2 linked regions of the Limosilactobacillus reuteri genome follow. The protein of the gene in region 1 interacts with the protein of each later gene in a pairwise test. Links are inferred from orthologs where the notes say so. Each region holds a gene or a part of one and is shown in the gene's direction. Other genes may lie near its edges. The genes, in order: dnaE and dnaX.

Evidence for each region.
Region 2: the proteins of dnaE (region 1) and dnaX interact in binary tests that used the Escherichia coli proteins (3 or more experiments, as listed by UniProt). The link is inferred for Limosilactobacillus reuteri from one-to-one orthologs.

The regions. Positions count from the first base shown.
Region 1 is NZ_CP059275.1:153,098-163,241, forward strand. The notes cover bases 605-4,552. They hold dnaE (DNA polymerase III subunit alpha), read left to right. Parts: upstream 605-1,004; coding sequence 1,005-4,352; downstream 4,353-4,552. Other genes in these bases: pyk (pyruvate kinase), read left to right, coding at 605-1,004; HHK02_RS00865 (YjzD family protein), read left to right, coding at 4,353-4,552. In the rest of the region: more of pyk, read left to right, coding at 1-604; more of HHK02_RS00865, read left to right, coding at 4,553-4,556; pepT (peptidase T), read left to right, coding at 4,557-5,807; HHK02_RS00875 (Nif3-like dinuclear metal center hexameric protein), read left to right, coding at 5,808-6,632; HHK02_RS00880 (tRNA (adenine(22)-N(1))-methyltransferase), read left to right, coding at 6,633-7,340; istA (IS21 family transposase), read left to right, coding at 7,347-8,570; IS21-like element helper ATPase IstB, read left to right, coding at 8,571-9,308; HHK02_RS00895 (aminotransferase class I/II-fold pyridoxal phosphate-dependent enzyme), read left to right, coding at 9,309-10,144. UniProt on the Escherichia coli protein: DNA polymerase III is a complex, multichain enzyme responsible for most of the replicative synthesis in bacteria. This DNA polymerase also exhibits 3' to 5' exonuclease activity. The alpha chain is the DNA polymerase catalytic subunit.
Region 2 is NZ_CP059275.1:1,069,414-1,078,801, forward strand. Bases 5-3,004 are described here. They hold dnaX (DNA polymerase III subunit gamma/tau), read left to right. Parts: upstream 5-586; coding sequence 587-2,422; downstream 2,423-3,004. Other genes in these bases: recR (recombination mediator RecR), read left to right, coding at 5-277; HHK02_RS06260 (YbaB/EbfC family nucleoid-associated protein), read left to right, coding at 278-586; tadA (tRNA adenosine(34) deaminase TadA), read left to right, coding at 2,423-2,935; nrdH (glutaredoxin-like protein NrdH), read left to right, coding at 2,936-3,004. In the rest of the region: more of recR, read left to right, coding at 1-4; more of nrdH, read left to right, coding at 3,005-3,157; nrdE (class 1b ribonucleoside-diphosphate reductase subunit alpha), read left to right, coding at 3,158-5,329; nrdF (class 1b ribonucleoside-diphosphate reductase subunit beta), read left to right, coding at 5,330-6,349; adhE (bifunctional acetaldehyde-CoA/alcohol dehydrogenase), read left to right, coding at 6,350-8,986; HHK02_RS06295 (DUF4097 family beta strand repeat-containing protein), read left to right, coding at 8,987-9,388. UniProt on the Escherichia coli protein: Part of the beta sliding clamp loading complex, which hydrolyzes ATP to load the beta clamp onto primed DNA to form the DNA replication pre-initiation complex.

The DNA.
Region 1 (10,144 bases):
ACAAGGAACTTGTATGTCACGTCTTAAACCATGGTGTTCTTGGTTCTCGGAAGGGTGTTAACGCCCCTGGTGTATCAATCAACTTACCAGGTATTACTGAAAAGGACAGTAGCGATATTCGTTTTGGTTTGGAAAACAAGATCAACTACATTGCTGCATCCTTCGTTCGTAAGGCTCAAGATGTTCTTGACATTCGCGAATTACTTAAGGAAAAGAACATGGAAGATGTTCAAATTTTCCCTAAGATTGAATCTCAAGAAGGTATCGACAACTTTGAAGAAATCATTGCTGTTTCTGACGGTTTAATGGTACCTCGTGGTGACATGGGTGTTGAAATTCCTGCCCAAAATGTGCCAATTGTTCAAAAGCACATGATCAAGCGTTGTAACGAATTAGGTAAGCCAGTTATTACTGCTACCCAAATGCTTGACTCAATGCAAGAAAACCCACGTCCAACCCGTGCCGAAGTATCAGACGTTGCTAACGCCGTATTTGACGGTACTGATGCTACTATGCTTTCTGGTGAAAGTGCTAACGGTGACTACCCAGTTGAATCTGTTGCAATGATGAACAACATTGACATCAAGGCTGAAAACCACCTTTGGGAATTCGGTACTGAAAAGTTCGATTGGGACAAGTCTGACGTAACTGAAACTATCGGTTCTGCTGTTGCTAACGCAGCTAAAGACTTAGACATTCACACAATTGTTGCTTACACTGCTTCAGGCTACACTGCTAAGATGATTTCTAAGTACCGTCCTAATGCTGATATCGTTGCATTAACTCCAAACGAACGTGTAGAACGTGGACTTATGATCAACTGGGGTGTTCAACCATACGTTGTTGATGAAATGAAGAACACTGATACAATGTTCGACTTAGCTGCTAAGAAGGCTGTTGAACTTGGCTTTGCTAAGAAGGGCGACAGAATCATCATCGTTGCTGGTGTTCCTTTGGGTGTACCAGGTGCAACTAACATGATGCGTGTTAAGACTATCGACTAAGTGGATTTTACGCCCTTAGATGTTAAGAGTAGTTATAGTTTGCTAAAAAGTCCCACCCGGATTTCTGACCTAGTTACAACGGCTAAGGAACGAGGGTATAAGGCATTAGCGTTAACAGACGAAAATGTTTTATATGGGGCTGTCGAATTTTATAATGCAGCAAAAAAAGCAGGAATTAAACCCATTCTCGGCTTGCGGCTGGTAGTTGCATTAAATGAGACGGATGGTACCAAGCTAGATTTAGTATTTCTAGCTAAGAATCAACGAGGGTATCAGCATCTGATGGACCTATCGACGCTTCAGCAAACACGAAAAGATAAAAAAATACCTTTAACGATTGCGCAAATTAGTTCTTTATTGGATGAATTGTTTATAATTATCCCCCCACAAAGTACAGTTTTTAGTATACTTGCTCAGCCAACATCAATTTTAACTGAGCTTGCTAATCTGGGGGATGATGATAGCGTTCTGTTAGGAGTCAATTCGCGGTTAGATGACGTTCAAATAGATACCTTGCAACAATTATCAAAACAATTATCTTTGCCATTAGTAGGGACGTCTCCAGTTGATTATTTAAATGCTAATGACCTTTTTGCTAGTCGGGTTTTACAAGCAATTGATGCCGGAGTTGAGTTAAAAGATCCGACAATAGAAGCGGGACGAAGAGGACAACATTATCTTCATTCGAAAGAACAGATTGTCCAAGATTACAATGCAAAGGGGCTTAGTGCAGCCGCGCAAAAGACAGTTGAAGTAGCAGCCCTGTGCAACGTTGAACTTCAATTTAGGGCCCCGGTCCTTCCTCATTTTAAAAATCAAGCAGGGATACCATCTCAACAATATTTACGTTCTCTATGTATTCAAGGATTGAAAAAAAGACGAGTAGCACCAGGAAAAACTATTCAACAGTACCAAGAACGTTTAGCGATGGAATTAAAAGTAATCCATGAAATGGGCTTTGATGATTATTTCTTAATTGTATGGGACGTAATGAATTTTGCTCACCAGCAAAAGATTACGACCGACCCTGGACGAGGATCAGCTGCGGGATCATTAGTTGCCTATGCTTTAGCAATTACAGAAGTTGATCCTTTGCAATACGACTTATTATTTGAACGCTTTCTGAATCCAGAACGAGCTCAAATGCCCGATATTGACTTAGATATTCCTGATAATCGGCGTGATGAAGTTTTGCAGTATGTACATCAAAAATATGGTCACCAACGCGTAGCCCAAATTATTACTTTTGGGACATTAGCCGCTAAACAAGTCGTTCGTGATGTGAGTCGGGTCTTTAACTTGCCCCGTTACGATATGCAAAGGTTAATCGATGCATTACCACATGGCCTTCACGTGACACTCAAAGATGCATTAAAGGAGTCACAACAACTAAAAAATCTTCTTGACGATAATCCTAAATTTCGTTTGCTGATTCAAGTTGCACAGCAATTAGAGGGATTGCCGCGTCATTATTCAATTCACGCGGCAGGCATTGTCCTTTCTGAGCAGCCATTACATGAAATTGTGCCGTTACAAGATGGTAGTGATGGCTTATTAATGACGCAGTTTGCCAAAGACACAGTAGAAGCGCTGGGGCTATTAAAAATGGATTTCTTGGGATTGAAGAACCTTTCAATCATGGATAACATCCTTCAAATGATTCGGCAAGAAGACCCTAATTTTGATTTGCAAAAAATTAACTTTAATGATCCGTTGACTCTTCAACTGTTCCAGCGAGGAAAAACTGAAGGGATTTTTCAATTTGAATCAAGTGGGATCAGAAATGTATTGGTCAATCTTCACCCAACGAATTTTGAAGATATTGTGGCAGTGAATGCACTTTATCGTCCGGGCCCAATGGAAAATATTTCTCATTTTACCGCCCGCAAAGCTGGAAAAGAGAAAATTACTTATCCTGCTCCGTCACTTGAAAAAATTCTGGGACCAACTTACGGTATTTTGGTCTATCAAGAGCAGGTAATGCAATTGGCCTCGGTAATGGCTGGCTTTACCTTAGGAGAGGCGGATCTTTTACGCCGGGCAATGAGTAAGAAGAAAAAGGCCACAATGGAGGATATGCGGACAAAATTTATTGCCGGCGCAACAGAACACGGCTATTCAGCACAAGTTGCTCACCAAGTATTTGAATATATCGATCGCTTTGCTAATTATGGGTTCAATCGTTCGCATGCAGTTGCCTATTCTATGATGGCGTTTGAGATGGCATATTTGAAAGTTTATTACCCTGCAGCTTTTTTTACAGCCCTAATGAATGCAGAAACTAATATTGAGAAATTGAAACGGCACGTGGGGGATGCAAAGCAATTTGGCGTCAAGGTTAGTGGGCCGCGAATCAATATAAGTGAGAGTAGTTTTCTATTACATGATGGGACAGTTTACTTTGGCTTTTCTGCTATTAAAGGAGTACGTCGTGATTTTGTCGCCGCAATTCTTGAAGAACGGCAGGAAAATGGCAAGTTTACAGATCTTCGTAATTTTATTGCGCGTATTCCAGAACGTTGGCAAAAGCAAGAATTAATCGAACCGTTAATCTATAGTGGGGCCTTTGATAAGATGGAATATAACCGAGCGGAGATGATTGACGCCCTTCCTAAATTAATTTCCGGGATTGAGTTGTTTGCTGGTTTTGCTAATTTTGACGATCCGGCTCTCCAAACGGCAATTGACCAACGAAATGAATTCCCTCTGTTGACCCGTTTAACGAAGGAGAATGAATACTTAGGAGTGTATCTTTCCGGCCACCCGGTTACCCAATATTACCAATTAGGACAGCAGCTCCATGCAACTAAAATTGCTAATTTATACCCGCATTCAGAAGCGACAATAATTGTCCTTACAAATCACGTTAAGACTATTTATACTAAACGTGAACATCGGGAAATGGCCTTTGTTAATGGAACGGATGAGACCGGAGCAATTGATATTACCGTCTTTCCCAAACAATATCAGCAGTTCAAAGAGCAACTAGAAACAAATAAGATTTTAATTGTCAGAGGTCGAGTAGAATATCGTGAGGGACGGGGTCTACAATTAGTTGCTAATCAATTGCAGGATGTTAAAAAAGTTCAACAGAAACGCCGCAAGCAACGATGGGTTTTACGAATCTTACCGTCATTAGACACTGAGATGGTGCATCGAGAGTTAAATAATATTTTTAATGAATACCATGGTTCAATTCCTGTCTTGTTGTTTTATCCAGCAAACGATAAGAAGATCCTGCTTGACCAAAAACGATGGTTAAAAAATTCTCAGAAAGCAAAAAAGGCGCTTGTCGCCGTTCTTGGCCAAGAAAACGTTGTCTTACAACAGCTTAATAGTAATCACTGAATGAACTTTTTATTAAAGAATATCGTGGCTGGTATTTGGGCACTTATTCTGGGTGAGGTCCTAGCTTACATCACAAGTCAACTAGAATCGATGACACCAGACTACACCCTTGTCGGCTGGTGTTCTGTAATTATGGGATTAGTCGTTATCAATTGTGTGGATAAAATTACCGCAGATGCAAATCCTAGCAAAAATGAAGGTTAAATGAGTGAGGAAAAGTATGAGGGGTTATTACCACGTTTTTTGAAGTATGTTAAAACTGAAACAAGGTCAAATCCAGATTCAAAAACAATTCCTTCTGATCCTAAGGAAACTGCATTTTTAAATGAATTAAAAGATGAATTGATATCTTTAGGGTTGAGTGATGTTCATATTAATCCACAAAGTTCATATTTGGTCGCTACAATTCCAAGTAATATTGACAAGGATGTGCCAACGGTTGGCTTCATTGCCCATATCGACACTGCAGATTTTAATGCTCATAATGTTAATCCACAGATTGTCAAAGATTACGATGGCAAGTCAGATATTAAGCTTGATAAAGATGGCCAATATGCCTTAACTACTACTGAATTTCCATCATTGGAAAAATATCAGGGCAATACTTTAATTACTACTGATGGGTCTACTTTGCTTGGGGCTGATGACAAGTCAGGAGTAGCGGAGATTGTTACAATGGCTGCTTACCTGATGGCTCATCCTGAAATTAAGCACGGAACAATTAAGATTGGTTTAGGACCTGATGAGGAAATCGGCACCGGGGCTGATCATTTTGATGTTAAGGATTTTGGGGCCGATTTTGCCTATACGGTTGATGGTGGTCCACTTGGCGAATTGGAATATGAAACATTTAATGCAGCTCAGGCAGAAATTGAGATTCAAGGAAAAGATGTTCACACTGGGGTTGCTAAGGGAACAATGATCAATGCTATTCAGGTTGCAATTGACTTGCAAAATAGCTTGCCAGCACATGATCGAGCTGAACGAACAGATGGACGGCAAGGATTCTATCACTTATACAAGTTTGATGGAACTGTTGATCATGCTTCAATGACATATTTAATTCGTGATCATGATAAGCAAACGTTTATTGAACGGAAGCATTTACTCGACCGGGTTGTTGCTGGCCTAAATGATGAACTTGGTGCAGACCTAGTAACGATGAATCTTTATGACCAATACTACAACTTAAAAGATGCGCTTAAGAATCACATGGAAGTTGTTGAAATTGCGAAGAAAGCTATGGAAAATCTAGACATTAAACCGGATATCTATCCAGTTCGTGGCGGGACGGATGGTTCAACAATTTCTTATAAGGGCTTACCAACTCCTAATCTTTTTGCTGGTGGAGAAAACATGCACTCGCGTTTTGAATATGTATCACTGCAAACAATGGAACGTGCATTGGACACCCTACTTGAGATTGTGCGGTTGACTGCGGAAGAAGATAAATAAATGACAACCGGTAACCAATTAATTGCGCGTTTTGAAAAATTTGCTAATCCGCAACTAGCAGAAAAATGGGATCATGTCGGTCTACAAATTGGCAATCCAGATCTCCCGATTACTCGACTAATGACCACCCTTGATGTTCGCCCAGAAGTGGTTGATGAAGCAATTGAGCAAAATGTTGACCTTATTTTTGCTCATCATCCCATTATGTTTCACCCAGCAAAGAATCTAGATACGCGGGATCCGCAAAATGCAATGTACGCTAAACTTTTGGCGAATAATATTACTGTTTATGCAGCTCATACGAATTTGGATACTGCTAATGGCGGAATGAATGACTGGTTAGCAGATCAACTTCGCCTAACTAATACTGTGCCTTTAGTGCCAGCAGGAAATGATCCAATAAGCGGTGAACCAGTTGGAATGGGGCGTGTTGGTGAGCTGAATGAACCATTAACACCGCGAAAATTTGCAAATTATTGTATAGATGTTTTTGCCATCCGCGGATTACGGTTAATTGTCAACCCGCTTGACCAAGAGAGAGAGATTAAACGTGTTGCAGTACTTGGTGGTGCTGGTCAAGATTTTTATCAACAAGCTCTTGAAACTGGAGCTGATGCTTATGTCACTGGAGATGTAAGTTACCACTTTGCGCACGATATGATTGCTAATCACCTTGTTGTTATTGATCCTGGACATCATATTGAAGTGGTAGCTGCCCACCAGCTTGCTAACTTAATCACCCAGTGGAAGAATGAAAATAATTGGCAGTTTGAGGTGCTAGAGAGTAGAGTTAATACAGAGCCGTTTACTTTTATTACTAAATAGGTGGATGAAAAGCACTTATCAGCACGTCTGGCATGTGTTGCTTCCCTTGTTCCAGCAGGTGCGCGGGTGGCTGATATTGGTTCTGACCATGCATATTTACCAGCCGCATTAGTGTTAGATGGTAAAATTGATTTTGCAATTGCTGGAGAAGTAGTAAAGGGTCCTTATGAAAATGCCGTTCGTGAAATAAAAGACCACCGATTAGAAGGCCGGGTTATCCCACGTTTGGCAGACGGTTTAGCAGCGATTGAACCAGCAGATAAAGTCGATACAATTACGATTGCCGGAATGGGCGGGAGTTTGATTGCTTCGATTTTAGAGAAAGACAAGAATCAGTTAACAGGAATTAAGCGACTTGTCCTTCAACCGAATGTAGGGGAAAGTCAGTTGCGTGAATGGTTAATGAATAATTATTACCAAATAATGAACGAAAAAATAATTGAAGAAGACAATCATATTTATGAGATTATCGTTGCTGAGCCATCAGTTGTCCCATTTAGATACAGTAAGTATGAGCTTGATTTTGGACCATTTTTATTGGAAAACAAAGGACCTGCTTTTAGGAAAAAATGGCAAGAATATCTTCAACGTGAAGCCCATGTTATTGATCAGATGCAAAAGGCTCAACAGCCACCAGTAAAAAAGATTAATGAGATAAACGAGTTTTTATCACAAGTAAAGGAAGCGATCGCCGATGACAACCGGTAAATGAGTATGCGAAAAGACGTTTACGAAAGGATGAGATATTTTGTGTTAGAAAAGATAAAACCAAATTATTCTGCCATTGCACGGCAATATGGTGTTGATCCACGAACCGTAAAGGCGGCCTATTTAAGAGCTCAGAGTGGTGAAACAGCAGTCGTTAGGAAGCGGCGAAGCCGTCGTAGTAAGCTAGACGGATATCAAGATATCATTGAGGATAAGTACACGGCAGGCTGTTCTGCCAGATCAATTTATGACTTTATCGTTGAAAAAGGCTTTACCGGTAAATACACAATCGTTAAAGAATACTGTCGTCGGTTTCGCAAAACACAAACTAAGAAAGCTACGATTAGAGTTGAGCATACGATTGGCTTAAGTGCTCAAGTTGATTGGAAAGAACAAGTTACCATGACTGACCAGAATGGCGTCCCACATACTTTCAGTATTTTCTTATATGTCCTACCTTATTCAAAATTTAAGTTCTTAAGACTAACTCTAGATCAGAAGCAGGATACTCTATTCAAATGCTTATTTGAAGCCTTTAAGGCTACTGGTGGTATTCCTAAAGAAATTTGGTTTGATAATATGTCAACTGTCGTTGACCATAAATTGAGTGACTTTCATCATCATCGATTTAACGAACGGTTCCTATCATTTAGTCATGATGCGGGATTCCAGCCAATCGCTTGTCGTCCATTTAGACCACAAACCAAAGGTTGTGTTGAGGCCTTGGCAAGAACAATGGGACGATTAAAGCCTTACGATGGAGAATTCAGTACCATCAATAACTTGAATGATATCGTTAATCGATTAGCTAAACGACTTAACCATGAGAAGTCACAAAGTAATAATCAGAAGCCAGTTGAATTATGGGCAAAAGAAAAAGAGCATTTCCGGTCTCTCAATTACGATCTCACAAGGTACTTCGACAGCGTCCAAACTAGAAAAGTATCGCGAGATTCAATGATTAGATTTCAAAACCATCAATACTCTGTTTCCCCTAATTATATCGGAAAAGAGGTTGAAATTAAACCAACTACTGATGGTAAAGCTATTCATATTTTCTATCAAGGCGTTGAAATTCAGAAACATGATTTAACTAACAAGCAGTTTAATTACGATCCGCACGATAAACATGCCATTCTAAAAAGTGATTTGATGGAAGATAAAACGGATGAAGAAATTAATCAGTATATGCTTAACAACCTCAGTATTTATGATCAGATTGGGGAATAAATGAATCAGTATCAAAAACTAATTGATAATTTAACGAAGTTAAATTTACATCATATGGCTGCATCAATTACGGATTATCGGCAACAAGTCAATGACAGCCAAATCAGCTTTAGTGAAGCACTATTAGAATTAACCGATAAGGAGATTGCCTATCAGCAACAAGAAAGCCTAAAGAGAAGAATCAAACGTGCTAGATTTCCGATTATTAAACGACTAAATGAGTTTGATTATCAATTTCAACCTTCGATTAACCAGCAGCAAATCGCTGAGTTTGCGACCATGTCATTTCTGGATAATCAAGAGAATATTATCTTTATTGGCAGCCCTGGCGTAGGTAAAACGCATCTGGTAATTGGTCTTGGCATCGAAGCATGCCGGCAAGGTGTACGAACACTATTTATTAATTGCCATGAATTAATCCTTAGATTGAAGGCGGCGCAAGAAAAGCAACATTTAGAGCGCGTAATGCGCCGATATGAAAGATATGACCTGTTAATCATTGATGAATTAGGCTATTTACCAATAACGGCGGATGAAGCGAAACTATTGTTTCAACTAATAAATGGCCGCTATGAACGTAAATCAACGATCATAACGACCAATGTACCATTATCAAGTTGGGGAACCGTCCTTCATAGCACGGCGACTGCAGAAGCAATTTTAGACCGCCTTGTCTATCACTCACATGTAATTAAGATCAAGGGAAAGTCATACCGTTTAGCATCGGTCAATCCCTAAATGCCAGAATTATCTGCTGATTTATATGGAACTGTTAGTCACAAGTTAGATGCGTTACAGCCATCAGGTATCCGTGAATTCAATAAAGAAGTTTCAAAGATCCCAGGAATTATTAAATTAACATTAGGAGAACCAGACATGGCAACTCCTGAACACGTTAAGCAAGCAGCCATTAGAAGTATTGAGGAAGATGATTCTCACTATGCTCCTCAAATGGGAAAGCCAGAATTACTTGAAGCAATCAGTGATTATATTCAGAATACTCGTGATGTGCACTATGATCCGCAAACGGAAATAATTGCGACTGTGGGAGCAACCGAAGCCCTCGATGCAACCTTATTTGCAATCCTTAATACTGGAGACAAAGTTGTGGTTCCGACCCCGATTTTCTCTCTATATTTCCCATTAATTGAAATGACAGGAGCAACAGTTGTTCAGGTTGATACTTCAGCAGATAATTTTGTTCTAACTCCAGAAAAGCTTGAAGAAGTTCTTGAAGAAGAGGGAAAAGGCGTCAAAGCTGTTATCCTTAACTACCCAAGTAACCCAACTGGTCGTGAATATCCTCAAGAAGTTCTAGCAGGATTAGCTGAAGTAATTAAGAAGCATCATTTATATGCGATTGCTGATGAAATCTATAGCGAACTAGTCTATGGGGTAGAGCACTATTCAATTGCTACTATGATTCCAGAGCGGACAATTTTTATCTCTGGACTCTCAAAATCTCACGCAATGACTGGTTACCGTTTAGGATATGTTGCAGCTCCGGCTAAGATCATGGCTAATATTTCAAAGATGCATGCCTTCTTAGTCACAACCGTAACTAATAACGTTCA
Region 2 (9,388 bases), 920 kb from region 1 along the record:
TGGAGTTATTTCCCCAGTTGCAGGAACAGGCCCGGAAGATATTAATATTACAAGTTTACTTAAACGGTTAAAGAAAGATAATGAAGTAAAGGAAATTATTATTGCAACTAATGCTTCATCAGATGGTGAGTTAACGGCTGGGTACCTCGCTAAGCTAATTAAGCCTGCGGGAATTAAGGTTACTCGGTTGGCGCATGGGTTATCAGTTGGCGCAGATATTGACTATGCTGATGAGATGACATTATTCAAAGCAGTTCAAGGGCGAACGGAGATGTAAATGATGCGTGGAATGAATATGCAACAAATGATGAAGCAGGCTAAGGCAATGCAAAAGAAAATGATGGCTGAACATGAAGAACTTGCTAAACAGGAATTTGTTGGAAAAGCACCGGATGATATGGTAACTGCTACGTTTAGCGGGGATAATCAATTAATTGACTTAAAGATTAAGCCAGAAGCAGTTGATCCAGATGATATTGATATGCTTCAAGACTTGGTAATTGCTGCTGTGAAAGACGGAATGAAACAAGTCAATGATGCTACTCAACAAAAGCTTGGTAAATATACGCAAGGTATGGGGTTGTAAATGAGTTATCAGGCATTATATCGTGTCTGGCGACCACAGCGATTCGATGATCTTGTCGGTCAACAGATTGTTACAAGAACCCTAAAAAACGCCATTATCACTCACCAGATAAGCCATGCATACTTGTTCGCTGGTCCACGTGGTACTGGTAAAACCTCAGCAGCAAAAATTTTTGCTAAAGCGGTTAATTGTCATCATTCCAAGGATGGCGAACCTTGTAATGAGTGTGAGATTTGTAAAGCAATTACAAACGGGCAATTAAATGATGTAATTGAAATCGATGCGGCTTCTAATAATGGGGTTGAAGAGATTCGTGATATTCGGGATAAGGCAAAATATGCTCCTACCCAAGCGGACTACAAAGTTTATATAATTGATGAAGTTCACATGCTTTCAACAGGGGCTTTTAACGCACTGCTAAAAACGCTTGAAGAACCACCAGCCAATGTGATTTTTATTCTTGCAACTACAGAACCGCATAAAATTCCTTTAACAATTATTTCGCGGGTTCAACGATTTGATTTTCGACGAATTTCAGCAGAAGATGCATTTAATCGAATGAAATATATTCTTGATCAAAAGGAAGTTACTTATGATGAAAAAGCATTATGGGTAATTGCAAATGCCGCTGAAGGAGGAATGCGGGATGCGTTGAGTATCCTTGACCAGGTTCTTTCTTTCAGTGATAATGAGGTAAAGTTGGATGATGCTTTACTAGTTACAGGAAGTGTTACTAAACAATTATTAAAAAAGTACTTTTTGGAGATTAGTAAGCATGAAGGGGCGACTGCTCTTGACACCATGAAAGATATTTTGGATGAAGGAAAAGATGGTCAGCGGTTCATTGAGGACTTGATTTCCTTTATTCGTGATATTCTGTTATACCAAGAATCACCAAGCTTGATTAGTGTTGAAAGTACGGGACTAAAGCAGGAAGACTTTGAAGAAATAGTCCAACTTGCTTCTTCAGCGACCTTATACCAAATGATCGATGAACTAAATAATATTCAAGAAGAGATGCGTTTTACGACCCATCCGGATGTGTATTTGGAAGTTCTTACAATAAAACTTGCACAAATCGAACCACAAAAGAATATTCAATCGGCACCAGCGGTTTCTTCGGATACAAATACTGAAGCTACTAAGACGATTGAAAAATTACAACAAGAGATACAGCAATTGCAACAAACAGTAAAACAGTTGCAGAATGCGCCGGCAAAGGCTAGTCGACCATCACCTCGGCAACAAAATGAGCAACCACGAGTACAACAAAAGAAAGTGCAGGTTAATCTCAATAAGATTTACCCAGTGTTAGAAAATGCGACTCGTCAAGATTTAATAAATGTTCGTGAGCTATGGGGAGATATGTTGAATCTATTGTCGGTGCCGCAACGGTCCTTACTTCACGTTTCACAACCGGTTGCCGCTAGTGCCGTGGGAATAATTGTTGCTTTTGATTATCCGTTCTTATTCCAACAAGCAGCTGATGATACAACGTTGTTAGAGAATATGGAAAGTGCTCTGCAACGTTTAACTGGAAATGAACGGCAAGTTGTTTTTGTACCTAAGGATAAATGGCCAAAAATTCGGCAAGACTTTATCAAGGATCATGGTTTTGGTAAGAATCAGCAAAAGTCGCAACCTATTAAACAAAAGCCGCAAACTACTGAAGAAAGCGGACAAACTCCTGCAGCTACACCAGCACCGATGGAGGAACCACCGCTACCACCAGAAGATGAGACACTAACTGAAGAAAAGTCACCTCAAGAAGATAACCAAGTAGCAACAGCACAGAAGTTATTTGGTAGTGATATTGTTAAAGTAGAAGATAATTAAATGAAAAAAATCAATTCATCATTATCTGAACAACAAAAATTTATGAAGATGGCAATTGCAGAAGCAAAACAAGCCAGAATTTTAGATGAAGTACCAATTGGTGCGATTGTTGTCCACGAGGGACAGGTAATTGGGCGTGGTCATAATATGCGTGAAAAGTTTCAAGATGTTACCTATCACGCAGAAATGCTTGCGATTATGGAAGCATGCACGAATTTAGGAAGTTGGCGTTTAGAGGACTGTGACTTATATGTTACGTTAGAACCGTGTATCATGTGTAGCGGTGCCATTATCAACGCACGAATAAAAAATGTTTATTATGGTGCTGCTGATCCGAAAGCCGGGGCGGTTGATAGCTTATACCATTTACTAAATGATTCCCGTTTAAATCATCAAGTTAATGTCCATTCTGGTATTTTAGGGGATGAGTGTAGTCAAATGTTAAAAAACTTTTTCCGTAAAATTCGTCGCCGCCGGAAAGAGGCTCGACGAAAAAATAAGGCTAACCCCTAGATGGTAACTGTATTTTCAAAAAATAATTGTATCCAATGCAAGATGACAAAACGTTTCCTTGAGCAACACAAAATTTCATTTATTGAACACAACATCGATGAACAACCAGAATACATATCTCAACTTAAGTCTGAAGGTTTTATGGCGACTCCAGTTGTAAAACTTCCTAACGGTCAAGCTTTTTCTGGCTTTCGTCCTGATCAATTAAACCAACTTGCCTAAATGGCGTTATCCGATATCGATATGACCAAAGTTAAATATTACGATTATAACAACGAAGTAAATATCCCAAAAAACGGACAAATTCAACTAGATAAAGATAAATTGGCCTTAGAAGACTTTATCAAAAATAATGTAGAACCGAATACCAAAAGCTTTTCTTCATTAAAAGAACGTTTTCAATGGTTAAAAGAAAATGATTATATTGAAGAGGAATTTATGAATAAATATAGTGAAGCATTCATTGAAAAGCTTTACGATTATTTAAAAGCCCAAAACTTCCACTTCCATTCTTTTATGGCAGCTTATAAGTTTTATGCTCAATATGCCTTACGAACAAATGATAAAGAGTACTACCTTGAAAACTATATTGATCGAGTCGCAATGAATGCTCTTTACCTCGCTAATGGTGATGAAGAGTTAGCAATGCAGCTCGCTGATGAAATCATCCATCAACGTTATCAACCCGCAACTCCAACATTCCTTAACGTTGGGCGTAAACGCCGGGGAGAATTTGTTTCTTGCTTTGCGATTCAAACAACGGACGACATGAATACCATTGGTCGAACAATCAATTCTGCCCTCCAACTTTCTAAAATTGGTGGTGGTGTTGGGATTAATTTAAGCAACCTTCGTGAAGCTGGTGCCCCAATCAAGAAAATACAAGGTGCTGCTAGTGGAGTTGTTCCTGTAATGAAGTTGTTAGAAGATAGTTTTTCCTATTCCAATCAACTGGGACAGCGACAGGGAGCTGGAGTCGTTTACCTTAGTGTTTTCCATCCTGATATTATTGAATTCTTAGGAGCAAAAAAGGAAAACGCTGATGAAAAGATTCGCTTAAAGACCCTCTCTCTCGGAATTACGGTTCCTGATAAGTTTTACGAATTAGTAGAGCAAAATGCTGATATGTACTTGTTTAGTCCCTATGATGTTGAACGAGTATACGGAATGCCATTCTCCTACGTCGATATCACAAAAGAATACGACAATTTAGTAGCAAACGATGATATTCGCAAGAAGAAAGTTAATGCCCGGGACTTGGAGGACGAAATCAGTAAACTTCAACAAGAATCAGGTTATCCTTACATTATCAATATTGATACAGAAAACCGGGATAATCCGATTAATGGAAAAATTGTGATGAGTAATTTATGTTCAGAGATTGCTCAAGTACAAGTACCAGCGCAAGTAAATGATGATCAATCATATTCTGAAATGGGAATTGATATCAGTTGTAATCTTGGGTCAACCAATATTGCTAATATGATGGAAAGCCCTGACTTTGGTAAATCGATTAAGGCAATGATGCGGGGATTAACCCGAATCAGTGACGTAGAAGACCTAGATGTTGTCCCAACTATTCAAAACGGAAATCGGCTTGCCCATTCAGTTGGTTTGGGTGCAATGGGATTGCATAGCTACCTCGCTAAGCACCATATTCAATACGGAAGCCCGGTTGCGATTGAATTCACAGGTGTTTACTTTATGCTCTTAAATTATTGGTCATTAGTGGCATCAAATGAAATTGCCAAAGAGCGGCAGGAAACTTTCCACGATTTTGAGAACAGTAAATATGCTGATGGTTCCTACTTTAACAAATATGTCACTAAGGATTGGGGACCACAATCAGATGTTGTTAAAGGTCTTTTTGAAGGTATTTTTATCCCTGGAATTGAAGATTGGAAGAAGTTGAAAGAAAATGTAATGCAAGATGGTCTTTACAATCAATACCGTCTTGCTGTAGCGCCAAACGGTTCAACTTCCTACATTAACGATTCGACTGCTAGTCTACATCCAATCATTAATCGTGTTGAAGAGCGTCAAGAAAAGATGATCGGTAAAATTTATTACCCTGCCCCATATCTTTCAAACGACACGATGCCTTACTATCGTTCAGCTTACGATATGGACATGCGAAAGGTTATTGACACTTACGCCGCTGCACAACAGCACATCGATCAGTCTCTTTCAATGACCCTCTTTATGCGGTCAACAATCCCAGCAGGCCTTTACGAATGGAAAAATGGACGAACAGATAAAATGACGACTCGTGATTTAAACATCTTACGGCACTATGCCTATAAACGTGGTATTAAGTCAATTTACTACATTCGAACGTTTACTGACGATAGCGATGAAATTGGTGCAAACCAATGTGAAAGCTGTGTTATCTAAATGAAACTGGAAGAATTTAAACCTGTAAATCAATATAAAGCAATTAATTGGAATGAAGTTTCCGACATGATCGATAAAGCTACATGGGAAAAGCTAACAGAACAGTTCTGGCTTGATACGCGGATCCCAGTTGCCAATGATATGGATGATTGGCGTGAATTAGATGACGATCATCAATGGACTGTCGGACATGTTTTTGGTGGTTTAACCCTTCTTGATACTGTTCAATCAGAAGCAGGATTAACTGCCCTTAAAGAAGATGTTAAAACTCCTCATGAAACAGCAGTTCTTAATAATATCCAATTTATGGAATCAGTTCATGCTAAGAGTTACTCAACTATTTTCTCTACTCTTAATACCCCAGACCAAATCAAAGAAATCTTTGAATGGTCCGATACAGAAGAATATTTGCAAAATAAAGCTGTCAAAATTGCAAATATGTACCTTGATCCAAGTCAAGATCCGCTCAAAAAGAAAGTAGCCAATGTTTTCCTTGAAACTTTCTTATTCTATTCTGGTTTCTACACTCCCCTTTATTACCTTGGCCACAATAAATTAAATAACGTGGCTGAAATTATCAAGCTAATTTTACGGGACGAATCAGTTCACGGGACATATATTGGATACAAGTTCCAAGTCGGCTTACGTGATCGAACAGAAAAGCAACAACAAGATATGAAAGATTGGATGTACAATTTCCTTTATGAACTATACGATAATGAAGAAAAATACACTCATCTTCTTTATGATCAAGTTGGTTGGACAGATGATGTTTTAACCTTCATCCGTTACAACGCTAATAAGGCATTGATGAATCTTGGTCAAGATCCACTATTCCCTGATACCGCTTCTGATGTTAACCCAGTTGTTATGAATGGAATTTCTACTTCAACTTCTAACCATGATTTTTTTAGCCAAGTCGGCAATGGGTATCGCATGGGTGCCGTTGAAGCAATGAATGATAGTGATTATGACGTTAAAGATCCAAACGCGGGAAAAGACATTAATGCCCGCGATTAAATGCCTGCTAACAACAAAAAACAAGTTGAAAAAAACGTATTAACTGAAGAAGAAAAAAAGCAAAATGCGCAAAAATTAGTTAATGACATAATTGCCAAAAGTGAAGCAGCTTTTGAACAATTACGTTACTACTCACAAGAACAAGTTGATAAAATTTGTCAAGCCATGGCCTTAGCTGCTGAAGAACACCACATGGACTTAGCTATTGATGCAGCTGAAGAAACTGGTCGTGGGGTTGCCGAAGATAAGGCTATCAAGAACATCTACGCAAGTGAATACATTTGGAACAACATCCGTCATGATAAGACTGTCGGAATCATCGAAGACAACGATGAAAACCAAACCATCACTATTGCTGATCCGCTTGGTATTATTGCAGGTATCGTTCCAGTTACTAACCCTACTTCAACAACGATCTTCAAATCAATCATTAGTGCTAAGACGCGGAATACAATTATCTTCTCATTCCACCGTCAAGCCATGAAATCTTCCATTAAAACAGCTAAGATTTTACAAGAAGCTGCGGAAAAGGCCGGTGCACCAAAGAACATGATTCAGTGGCTTCCTGAAAGTAGCCGCGAAAATACAAGTGCATTGTTACAACACCCTAAGACTGCTACTATTTTAGCAACTGGTGGTCCTTCATTAGTTAAGGCTGCCTACAGTTCAGGTAACCCTGCTCTTGGTGTTGGTCCTGGTAACGGTCCAGCTTACATTGAAAAGACTGCTAATATTGAACGTTCTGTTTACGATATCGTTCTTTCTAAGACTTTTGATAACGGAATGATCTGTGCTACTGAAAACTCAGTTGTTGTTGATGAAGAAATCTACGACAAGGTAAAAGAAGAATTCCAAAAATGGAACTGTTACTTCTTGAAGCCAAATGAAATTGATAAGTTCACTGAAGGCTTCATTGATCCTAAGCGTCACCAAGTTCGTGGACCAATTGCTGGTCGTTCAGCTAACGCCATCGCTAATATGTGTGGAATTAAAGTTCCTGAAAACACTAAGGTTATCATCGCTGAATATGAAGGGGTTGGTGACAAGTACCCACTTTCAGCTGAAAAGCTTTCACCAGTATTAACAATGTACAAGGCTACTTCACATGAAAATGCCTTTGATATTTGTGCTCAATTATTACACTATGGTGGTGAAGGTCACACTGCTGCTATTCATACCCTTGATGATGATTTAGCAACTAAGTACGGTCTTGAAATGCGTGCTTCACGGATCATTGTTAACTCTCCATCTGGTATCGGTGGTATTGGTAACATTTACAACAACATGACACCATCACTTACTTTAGGTACCGGTTCATACGGTGGTAACTCAATTTCTCACAACGTTACTGATTGGGATCTCTTAAACATCAAAACAATTGCAAAGCGGCGTGAAAACCGTCAATGGGTTAAGATTCCCCCAAAAGTATACTTTCAACGCAACTCACTAAAAGAATTGCAAGATATTCCAAACATTAACCGAGCATTTATCGTTACTGGTCCTGGAATGAGCAAGCGTGGTTACGTTCAACGTGTTATCGATCAATTGCGTCAACGTCAAAACAACACTGCTTTCTTAGTATTTGATGACGTTGAAGAAGATCCATCAACAAACACTGTTGAAAAAGGTGTTGCCATGATGAACGACTTCAAACCTGATACAATTATTGCTCTTGGTGGTGGTTCACCAATGGATGCTGCCAAGGCTATGTGGATGTTCTATGAGCACCCAGAAACTTCATGGTATGGGGTTATGCAAAAGTATCTTGATATTCGGAAGCGTGCTTACCAAATCAAGAAGCCTACTAAGTCTCAACTTATTGGGATTCCTACTACATCAGGTACTGGTTCAGAGGTTACTCCATTTGCGGTTATTACCGATTCAGAAACTCATGTTAAGTACCCACTTGCTGACTACGCCTTAACTCCAAACATTGCGATTGTTGACTCACAATTCGTTGAAACTGTCCCAGCAAAAACTACTGCATGGACTGGACTAGATGTTTTATGTCACGCTACTGAATCATATGTTTCTGTTATGGCAACTGATTACACTCGTGGTTGGTCACTACAAACCATCAAGGGTGTTATGGAAAACCTTCCTAAGTCAGTTCAAGGTGACAAGTTAGCTCGTCGTAAGATGCACGACTTCTCAACAATGGCCGGTATGGCATTTGGTCAAGCCTTCTTAGGAATTAACCACTCTCTTGCCCACAAGATGGGTGGAGCATTCGGTCTTCCTCACGGTTTGCTTATCGCTATTGCAATGCCACAAGTAATTCGCTTTAACGCAAAACGTCCACAAAAGCTTGCTCTCTGGCCTCACTATGAGACTTACCATGCAACTAAGGACTACGCTGACATTGCACGGTTCATTGGTTTGAAAGGCAACACTGATGAAGAATTAGCTGAAGCATATGCTAAGAAAGTTATCGAACTTGCTCACGAATGTGGTGTTAAGCTTAGTCTTAAGGACAATGGCGTTACACGTGAAGAATTTGATAAAGTAGTTGACGATCTTGCTCGCTTAGCTTACGAAGATCAATGTACTACTACTAACCCAGTTGAACCACTTGTTAGCCAACTCAAGGAATTACTTGAACGTTGCTACGATGGTACTGGCGTTGAAGAAAAATAAATGAAAAAAGTATTTAAGGTGGGAGTAATTGTTTTAATCTTAGGAGTAATCCTCCTCGGAATAGGCTTCTTTAATAATGGTAACAAGGCTGTTTATTTTGAGAACAATCGTCCAGCAATTTTTCATTCTCACACTAAAACAATAAGTACTAATAAAGCTTTTGAACGGATTGATATCTCAGCATCGACAGCTAATGTAATAGTTCGTGAAGGCAAAAAATATCAAATTACTTATTCTGGTATAAGCAAGCATTCTCCGGCCGTAACTGTTCATAATAACGTTGCTTCAATTCGCCAAACTGGTGGCTTTCCGCTTGTCTTTAACTTTAATGATTATCAGCCCCACCAAGATTTAATCATTGTGACTATCCCACATGATCAAGCCATAGCTGGTCGTATTCAT